Regions from separate parts of the Nitrincola iocasae genome, predicted to be linked through region 3. Evidence: predicted binding sites of a transcription regulator. Region 3 holds the regulator's gene; each other region holds the start of a gene.
What was found. The regulator LexA, encoded in region 3, represses DNA repair genes until DNA is damaged. The targets are predictions, from matches to a motif close to TACTGTNTANNTANACAGTA.

Region 1 (3,282 bases), 460 kb from region 3:
CCCATATCCTCTGCCCAGGTCCGCAGGAACGGCTTAAAGGGTCGGTTATATATTCTTTATCTCGATAAACCACTTGGGGTGCATCTGATTGAAATCTGTTCGAACATTGGTTGGCAGATAACTGGCCGAATCCAGTACTAAAGACTGGCCGTCTACACGCTTAAACACAACCCAGTGCCAGAAATTTTTACCATTTTCCTGATGGTGCTTTATGGACAGTAACGCTAAATCCGGCAATGCATCCCAAGATACAAACGGAACCTCGTCAGCAGAGACCTCGACCCCGGCATGAGACAATAGCGTCCTGACATACTGAGTATCCGACCACAGCGATTTATCGTCAGCATAGATACCCATAGCATTGGCTATGCTCTTCATTTCTGAGTAGCTTTTGCCCAGTATGTTAGCCACAGATGCAATGCCGCATCCTGTTGCTTCTTGCTGTATGACCGGTTTCAGCACCGTTTACTCCTTAGTGTTTAGCACTTCGGCAACCAGCGTGTTGATAAAGCAAAGCTCAGTTGTGCGATTGCACATCAGCTGCGACGCTTTGTTGTGCGCTCAAACGCTTAGTTTTTTGATAAACAAACTCAGGATCAAGGTCTACCCCCTGAGCTCTACTCTATGGTGTCGAAAGACACACGAACCTGATTGAATGAATTGTGCTCTGTAAGTCGTTTGAAGACCCCAAAATCCAAGTAGGGCTTCATGTCTAAGATACCCTGCTCACCGTTGGCAAACTCTACTGATAGTAGATAATTCTCAAGCGGCGTGACGCTTCTAACAGATGGATGCATGATTAAACCTCTATTGTAGCGGCTGAATTCTGAAAGGATCTTCACCATTCATTACCAGACTCCAATCAGCTATAAGCTCTTCAGCAAGGGCTGCCACAACATAAAGCGGCATATAGGCAGTCCTAGTGACTGGCATCATTAGGGTTTCCTGATTTGCTTTTTTTAAAAGCCTTGCTCACTACACCCCAAGCTAAAAAACCTAATAGAACCACTGGAATGGCGGCATATATAGATGAAAAATAAAACCAAGAAACCAAAGCTGCCAATAGAATCACAGCCGCAATGATTTGCCCTACAAACTCTTGCACAAAATAAGTTGTGCCGCTATACAGACATCTTAAAATTTTGTTCACTTGCACACCCCTTTCAGATTAACGTTCACTGGGCGGGAGCAGAAAAACAAATAGACTACCTCCACTGCCTCACATTTACCACTTGCCTGCTTCGTGCCCCTTGAGAGATACTGTATGTATAAACAGTATTTTAATGAGGTGTGCATGAGCGCTGTGGTACTGATCGGTTGTTTCGCAGACACGGATCTGCTTAAGGCATCAGCATTGCGTATTCCGTTATATCTGGAACGTGTGTCAGCAGGCTTCCCGTCGCCGGCGCAGGATTACGTGGAGCAAACCCTGGATCTGAATCAGTTGTGTATCAGTCATCCAGCGGCGACGTTTTTTGTGCGGGTACAGGGGGATTCGATGCGTGATGCCGGGATCGCCCCCAATGATGTGCTGGTGGTGGATCGCTCACTGGAGGCCAGACATGGCGATATTATCATCGCCAGTATCAATGGTGAAATGACAGTGAAGGAGCTGAACACCACGCCACATCCCTGCCTGATGCCACGCAATCCGGCCTATCCGGTGATGTTGATTACGGAGGCGTCTGATTTTGAGATCTTTGGCGTGGTTACCAATATCGTCCGACAGATGCGGCGTTGAGTCCTATGCCTGAACGCCCTGCTGTGTTTGCGCTGGTGGATTGTAATAATTTCTACGCCAGTTGCGAAAAGCTGTTCCGCCCCGACCTGAAACACCAACCGGTGGTGGTGCTGTCGAACAATGACGGTTGTGTGGTGGCACGCTCACGTGAAGCCAAGGAACTGGGAATCAAGATGGGGGTGCCTGCGTATCAGGTGCAGGAGCTGATCCGACAGCATGGCATTACGGTCTTCTCCAGCAACTATGCACTCTATGCCGATCTTTCAGCGCGAGTGATGAGTATTCTGGAGTCCCTGGCACCGCGTGTGGAGATTTATTCCATTGATGAAGCCTTTCTAGACCTGACCGGCGTTGATCACCTGCTATCGCTAGAAGATTTTGGTAAACAGCTGCGTAAAACCGTCTATCAATGCACCGGGATCAGCGTCTGCGTTGGCATGGCACCCACCAAGACCCTGGCAAAACTGGCCAATCATGCTGCCAAACACTACCCGGCTACGGGTGGCGTGGTGAATTTGACCTACCCTGGTCGGCAGCGCAAGCTGATGGCATTACTACCCGTTGATGAAGTCTGGGGCATTGGACGGCGATTATCCAGGCGCCTGAAAGCAGAGGGCATCCAAACGGTGCTGGATCTGGCGAATGCGCCGCCCAAGCAGATTCGTCGCCATTATTCTGTAGTAGTCGAGCGCACCGTGCGTGAGCTGAACGGTGAATCTTGCCTGGATTTAGACAGTATCTCGCCGACCAAAAAGCAGATTATCTGCAGCCGCTCATTTGGTGAGCGCATTACCGAGTTCAAACCGATGCGCGAAGCGATTAGCGAGTACACGGTTCGCGCAGCAGAAAAGCTGCGTCGAGAGCAACGCCGCGCGAAAGTGCTGACTCTGTTTCTGCGCACCAACCGCTTTAACCCATCCGAGCAGCAATACACCCCTTCGCTTACTACGGAGTTGCACCTGCCCACCGATGACACTCGCGACCTGGTGGCCGCAGCTGTACGGCTGTTAAACAGTGCCTGGCGGGAGGGTTACCGTTATATGAAAGCCGGGGTAATGCTGTCAGACTTTTATGAGCCAGGCACCTTTCAGCCCAGCCTGTTTGAGGAGTATCGCAGCCATGCCAATGCCGAAGCACTGATGTCGGTGCTGGACACCATAAACCACAGCGGCAAAGGACGGGTGTTTTTTGCAGTACAGGGCACGAAAAAAGACTGGAAGATGAAGCGCGAGAACCTGTCACCTGCCTACACTACCTGCTGGAAAGATTTACCTTGGGTGAAGTAAGGTTAGCCAAAGAATCAGTAACGACTCTCTTACATCATCGAGTTTTTACAAATAGCGTAGCATTTGAACTCCAAAAATTGAGATGATAGAATAAAATTTGCTTCCTGAAAAAATACCACTAGGCTTGGTAGTGTTTCCATATACACCGCCTTATATGCTTAGTGAAATCAAAAAATATTGTCTCGAACAAAACCAGTTATAGGTTGATATTTTTGATTTAAGGAATTTAGATAAACATAAGGATGGGTAGCCAAA
Region 2 (3,282 bases), 1.1 Mb from region 3:
TGACCACCGACCAGAATCACTTCATCCACTTCAGAGGTGGATAGACCCGCATCTTTCAGTGCGATCTTGCAAGGCTCCAGTGAGCGTTCAACCAGCTCTTCAACCAGCGACTCCAGTTTGGCCCGGGTCAGCTTGACGTTCAAGTGTTTAGGACCGGATGCATCAGCGGTGATGTACGGCAGGTTAACATCAGTCTGCTGTGAAGAAGACAACTCAACCTTGGCTTTTTCAGCGGCTTCTTTCAGGCGCTGCAGTGCCAATGGATCATTATGCAGATCAATCCCTGAGTCTTTCTTAAACTGATCCGCCAGATAGTTGATGATCGACAGGTCGAAATCCTCACCACCCAGGAAGGTATCACCGTTAGTCGCCAGCACTTCAAACTGGTGCTCACCATCTACATCAGCAATTTCAATGATAGATACGTCAAAGGTACCACCACCCAAATCGTAAACGGCGATGGTTTTATCACCCTTGGACTGGTCCATACCGTAAGCCAGCGCCGCAGCTGTCGGCTCGTTGATAATACGTTTAACTTCAAGACCGGCGATTTTACCGGCATCTTTAGTCGCCTGACGCTGCGAGTCATTGAAATAAGCAGGCACGGTAATAACGGCTGCAGTTACCGGTTCACCCAGGTAATCTTCAGCGGTTTTCTTCATTTTTTTCAGCACTTCAGCTGACACCTGTGGTGGTGCCATTTTATTGTCGCGCACCTGAACCCAGGCATCGCCATTATCGGCCTTAATGATTTTGTAAGGCACCATCTTGATGTCTTTCTGAACCACATCGTCTTCAAAACGACGACCGATCAGGCGCTTGATAGCAAACAGGGTGTTATCCGGGTTGGTCACAGCCTGACGCTTAGCTGACTGCCCTACCAGGGTTTCACCATCATTGGTAAATGCAATGATGGATGGAGTGGTACGATCGCCTTCGGCGTTTTCAATGACTCGGGTCTTGTCACCATCCAGAATGGCCACACAAGAGTTAGTTGTACCCAGGTCAATACCAATAATTCTTCCCATTTTACTCTCCGTAATCTTTACCGCTCTGCGGTGTGAATTCTGTAATTTACCGATGCAACCTATATGGGGCTGCCTAAGGTTATTTCAAGTATTTTATGCTTTAGCAACCATGACCATGGCCGGACGCACCAGACGACCATTCAGGGTGTAGCCCTTCTGCATCACCCCCACCACGGTGTTGGGCTCAGCATCCGGCGCATCGACCATAGACATCGCCTGGTGCAACGCCGGATCGAAGGCCTGCCCAGTTGGATCAACTGACGTCAGATTGAACTTGGCCAAACTATTGATAAAAAGATCCAGTGTCATTTGCGCGCCTTCACGTAAGGCTTTAGTTGCCTCATCATCCACAGGACAGGCATCTACGGTACGTTCAAGACTATCTATAACCGGCAGCAGCTCCTGAGCAAACTTATCCAGCGCAAATTTATGCGCCTTCTCGACATCCTGTTCGGCACGCCGACGCACATTCTGTATTTCGGCCTGCGCACGCAACTGGGTATCCTGCACATCCTGCTTCAGACGTTCAATTTCATCACGCGCCAACGCCAGGTCACTCTGCTGTGCATCATTCGCTTGCTGAGTCTGGCCGCTTTCATCAATCACGCCCTCAACCACGTCGGCAGACGCACTGTCAGGAGCTACCTCACCTGCGGACTGAACCTCCTCAGTGACATCAAGTGCTTCATCCGACGGTTTCTGCTGATCATTAGCCATCCACTCTCTCCTGTCATGTTTCTAAATCTTGAGACTGACAGATTAATGGGGCCAAAAAAAACGGATTCAACCGGTATCAACTATCTTTTCAACATCACTTGCAGACAGCGCAAAAATACCTTATACATACCACTGTATAAATAACCATGTATGACAACTATGCTCACACACTTATTGATCAAAAACTTTGCCCTTGTTGACCTGCTGGAACTGGAGCTGAAAGATGGCATGACTGTCATCAGCGGCGAAACCGGTGCAGGCAAATCGATCATGCTGGACGCTCTCGGCCTGACGCTTGGTGATCGCGCCGACAGCGATACCGTCAGAGACGGCGAGGAGCGTGCTGAAATTACCGCCAGCTTTGATCTCCGCGCAATTCCTGATGCTCTGACCTGGCTCAAAGCACAAGATCTGGAACAAGAACAGGAATGCCAGATCCGCCGCATTATCACCCGGGAAGGGCGCAGTCGCAGCTATATTAATGGCCAACCCGCTCCACTCAATCAGTTGCGTGAGCTGGGTCAGCTATTAGTCGACATCCATGGTCAGCATGAACACCAGCGGCTGCTGCACCGTGAATATCATCGCGTACTGCTGGATGACTATGCGCAACAAGCCACCTTAGCAGAGCAGGTTCGCCAGCAACACAGCCACTGGCAGAAGCTCAGCCAATCCCTGCGACAATTGACTGACGACAGTGCCGAGAAAACCGCACGAACACAATTACTCAGCTATCAACTGGAAGAACTGGCACAACTGGATCTACAGCCAGACGAACTGACCGAACTGGAGAACGAACAGAAAACGCTGGAAAATGCTGGCCATCTACTGCAAACAGGCCACCAGTTGATAGAGATCACTTCTGAGGGCGAAGAGCAGAACTGCGTCAACCTGCTTAACCAGTGCCAACACCTGTTACAGCAACTGGCCGTCAATACACCCACACTCACTCAGGTGAGCGAGATGCTTAACAATGCCCAGATTCAGATAGAAGAAGCCAGCCACGAATTGCGCCACTACCTGGATCACATTGAGATAAGTCCAGAGCGCCTACAAACCGTCGAGGAACGCCTCACCGCTATTTTTGATATAGCGCGCAAACACCGCATTCAGCCGCAGCAATTACCGACTTTGCAAGCTGAGTTGCAAGCGGAAATGGACAGTCTGCACCGCTCAGACGAAGCTCTGGACCAGCTTCACCAGGATGTCCAGGCAGCCAGAGAAAACTACATTGAAATGGCAACACGCTTGAGCAAGGCGCGTACACGGCATTCCAGCAAGCTCAGCAAAGCCGTAGATATGCAACTACACAGCCTGGGCATGACGGCCGCTCACTTCAACGTCAGTCTAAACGCGCTAGCAGAAACCAAATGGAATGCGAATGGCATGGAAGAGGTAGAGTTTTTGATCGCCGCCAATCCAGGGCAGACTGCCCGTCCCTTGGCCAAGGTAGCCTCTGGGGGCGAACTGTCACGCATCAGCCTGGCAATACAGGTCATTACTGCACAAACATCCAGCACACCCACACTGGTGTTCG
Region 3 (3,282 bases):
GCCTGAACTGCAGTGTGAGAAGGTGGATGACACCTACGTACTGAGAGATGGTGCCAGTGGCTTGTTTTTGGCTGCCAGTCAGTTTCCGAAAAAGCGTGAAACGCGTGCGCCTTTCGTCAGTGAGCTGTTACCGCATAAAGCCGAAATTGATCCAAAGTATCACTTTCTGTTAACCGCACCTGTTCAGGATGAGGAGGGTAACCCGACTATTGTTCGCTATAGCCGCAAAACCAAAGAACAGTATGTAATGACTGAGAAAGAAGGTAAAGCAACCGGTTGGCGTGCTTTTTACGACAGAGGCAATTGGACAGTCGAGCAAGCCAAAAAGCGTGTTTCCAAATCTTGATACAGCGATAGTCTTAAAGCAAATATCCCAGAGCAAACCCTGGAGGGGTTGATATGAGTGAAGTGTACCTGGCCCGTACTAACCAGAAGTTGAATTTTGCCAGATTGCATCTGGATGCGCTGAAGAATGCTCAGAATTCATCGGCCTGGAGTAAACATGCGTTAATTGAATCCTATCAGGAGTCGGTACTGTTTCATTTGTCATCTACTTACAGTGCGTTGTTGCGCGAAGTAGCTGAGCGTTACAGTGTGGAAACTGAGACTATTGTTGGCTTGGCAGATTTAGCTCTGGGGTTTGAAAAGGCTGGGTATGAATCGCCTGAGTTAAATGAATTGCAACAATTGGAAGCGCGTCAGGACAGCTGGCTGCATAAGTTGCTCAGAGCTTATGCTGCTTGCTGGATAGCTATAGATAAACGCGAACAGTCTTCGGCTTCTTCAAGTCTCTCAGAAATTCACGTGATGCAGGTTAATCCGGATCATGCTGAAGATCAGGATGTTTATACTGAGTATCAGGTCTGGCTGGGGAGCATGCGTCAGTTAGTTGATCGACTCAGAGAGGGTATGCAGGAGTGGTGAGCACTCCTGCAGTTTGACGCAAGTTTAGCTCTGTTGGCGAATAACACCCACACCGAGCCCTTCAATGATCAACTCGTCCTGAGTCAGGTCCAGCTCGATTGGACTGAACTCTTCGTTTTCAGCGATCAGGCTGACTTTGCTGCCCTCGCGCTGGAATCGCTTAACTGTCACTTCATCACCGATTCTGGCGACTACAACCTGGCCATTGCGTATCTCCTGGGTTTGGTGCACAGCCAGTAAATCACCGTCCATAATACCGATATTCTTCATGCTCATGCCGCGCACACGAAGCAGGTAGTTAGCCGGGGGATGGAAGAAATCCGGGGCAATATTGCAGCGCTCTTCGATATGCTCCAATGCCAGGATCGGCGAGCCTGCCGCTACAGAACCAACTAAGGGGAGGCCGGTTTCCTCTGGATCATTGATGGGTTCTTCAGGCAAGCGTATCCCTCGAGAGGTGTGCTGAATCATCTCTATCGCACCTTTTCGCTGCAAGGCTTTAAGGTGTTCTTCTGCTGCATTGGCGGACTTGAATCCCAGCTCGCGTGCGATTTCGGCGCGCGTGGGTGGGTAGCCAGTGGATTCGATATGGCGGCGAATACAGTCAAGTACTTGTGATTGACGCGCTGTAAGTTTCATTTTATAACCTGTTTTTGTGTACAGTAACTGCATTTTTGTACAGTATTGTCGCTACGTCAAGTCTGTTGTGTCTGATTGACGTAGATTTTGATAAAATAGATGGCTGAAATAACAGAGGATCTTCGCTTGCTGGAAGCGTCACTAAAAAAAGAGATACAAACAGCCTACAGTCGTTTTCTCGACAGTCGTGGGTTAAAAGCCCGTCCGGCACAGAAGCAGATGATTGCCGCTGTGGCTCGAGTGCTGGGGGCTATCCGTGCGGATGAGAAAGGCAAGCGGTTAGGTGAGTCCCATTTGATCGCTGTCGAGGCGGGTACAGGGACTGGCAAAACCATTGCTTACTTGCTGGCGGTGTTACCCATTGCCAAGCAGCGGGGCCTGAAACTGATTGTATCCACCGCCACTGTGGCGCTGCAGGAGCAACTCACCGACAAGGATCTGCCTGAACTGGAAAGCCATGCCGGATTGAGCTTCAGCTATAGTCTGGCCAAAGGTCGCGGGCGTTACCTCTGCCTCAATAAAGCTGAACAACTCCTGGACGATCAGGGGACGCAGGGTCAAATGGCGCTTTATGAAGACGAACAGGCGCGCGTTATCGAACCTGGCGTGGTGAATGCGGTCAGGGGATTAATGCAACAGTATGCTGAGGGCAAATGGGATGGTGATCGCGACCGACTGGATGCGGCACCCTCCGATGAAACCTGGGGGCATCTGACCAGTGACCATATGCAGTGCAGCAACCGCCGCTGCATCAATTTCAGTGTTTGCCCGTTTTATCGTGCACGTGAACAGATGGGTGATGCGGATCTCATCATTGCCAATCATGATCTGGTGCTGGCCGATCTTTCCCTCGGCGGGGGCGCCATTCTGCCGGAGCCATCCTCATCCTTGTATATTTTTGATGAAGGGCATCATCTTGCCGATAAGGCTGGCGGTCATTTTTCCTACAGTTTGCGCTTGAATGCCGCACTGCGTCTGATCGGCGGCATGGAGAAAAAACTGCAGCAGTTTGCCGGGCAGTGCTCTTCTGCGTATCTGGATGATCTGGTAGTCAAGCTGCATCAACCTGTTGCTGATCTGCTGCTGGCACTGGATGGCATGAAAAATCTGGCAGAAGCCCTACAATTTCAAGATGATCGAGGTCGTACCCCGAGAGTGCGCTTTGCCGGAGGTCGTCAGCCGGAATCCTGGTTGTCGCCTGCAAATGAAACTGCCCAGTGCAGTCAACGTATTCTGATGCAGCTGGAACAGTTGGCGGCGCTGCTTAAGGAAGCGTTGGAAGGCAATCTGGACGATATAGAACGCTCTCAGGCGGAAGCATTCTATCCACAGCTGGGCTTTCTGATCAATCGGTTACAGCAAATGCATTGGCTGGCGGGTAGTTTTGCTCGTCCGGATGAGCCAGGAGTGAGTCCTACTGCGCGCTGGGTAGTCTTGCAAGATACGCTGGCCGGGCGGGACTATGAGTGCTGCAGCAGTCCGGTCTCTGTGGCTGCAACGCTGCAGGAGCATCTTTGGGATGTATGTTTCGGCGCACTGGTTACGTCAGCCACACTGACAGCACTGGGGCGCTTTGATCGCCTGAAGGCCACGCTGGGACTGCCCGAGTCGACGCCCTGCGAACAGTTGGCCAGCCCATTTGATTATTTTAATTCAGCGGTTCTGGAAATACCGGTGATGCGCTCAGATCCCGGGCGGGCAAACGAGCATACCGATGAG

Region 1: a site for LexA is predicted at 1,259-1,278, ahead of umuD (translesion error-prone DNA polymerase V autoproteolytic subunit). Genes of this name have one in related genera too.
Region 2: a site for LexA is predicted at 1,876-1,895, ahead of recN (DNA repair protein RecN). Genes of this name have one in related genera too.

Annotation. Positions count from the first base shown of each region.
Region 1 covers NZ_CP044222.1:2,868,228-2,871,509, forward strand. Annotated here, with positions in the region: gene F5I99_RS13200 (hypothetical protein) at 46-462, opposite strand; gene F5I99_RS19980 (DUF2442 domain-containing protein) at 618-845, opposite strand; gene F5I99_RS13210 (hypothetical protein) at 920-1,150, opposite strand; gene umuD (translesion error-prone DNA polymerase V autoproteolytic subunit) at 1,295-1,741, shown strand; gene umuC (translesion error-prone DNA polymerase V subunit UmuC) at 1,747-3,027, shown strand.
Region 2 covers NZ_CP044222.1:3,477,255-3,480,536, forward strand. Annotated here, with positions in the region: gene dnaK (molecular chaperone DnaK) at 1-1,028, opposite strand, end outside; gene grpE (nucleotide exchange factor GrpE) at 1,122-1,745, opposite strand; gene recN (DNA repair protein RecN) at 1,905-3,282, shown strand, end outside.
Region 3 covers NZ_CP044222.1:2,408,413-2,411,694, reverse strand. Annotated here, with positions in the region: gene topA (type I DNA topoisomerase) at 1-346, shown strand, start outside; gene F5I99_RS11135 (DUF6586 family protein) at 400-924, shown strand; gene lexA (transcriptional repressor LexA) at 949-1,563, opposite strand; gene dinG (ATP-dependent DNA helicase DinG) at 1,663-3,282, shown strand, end outside.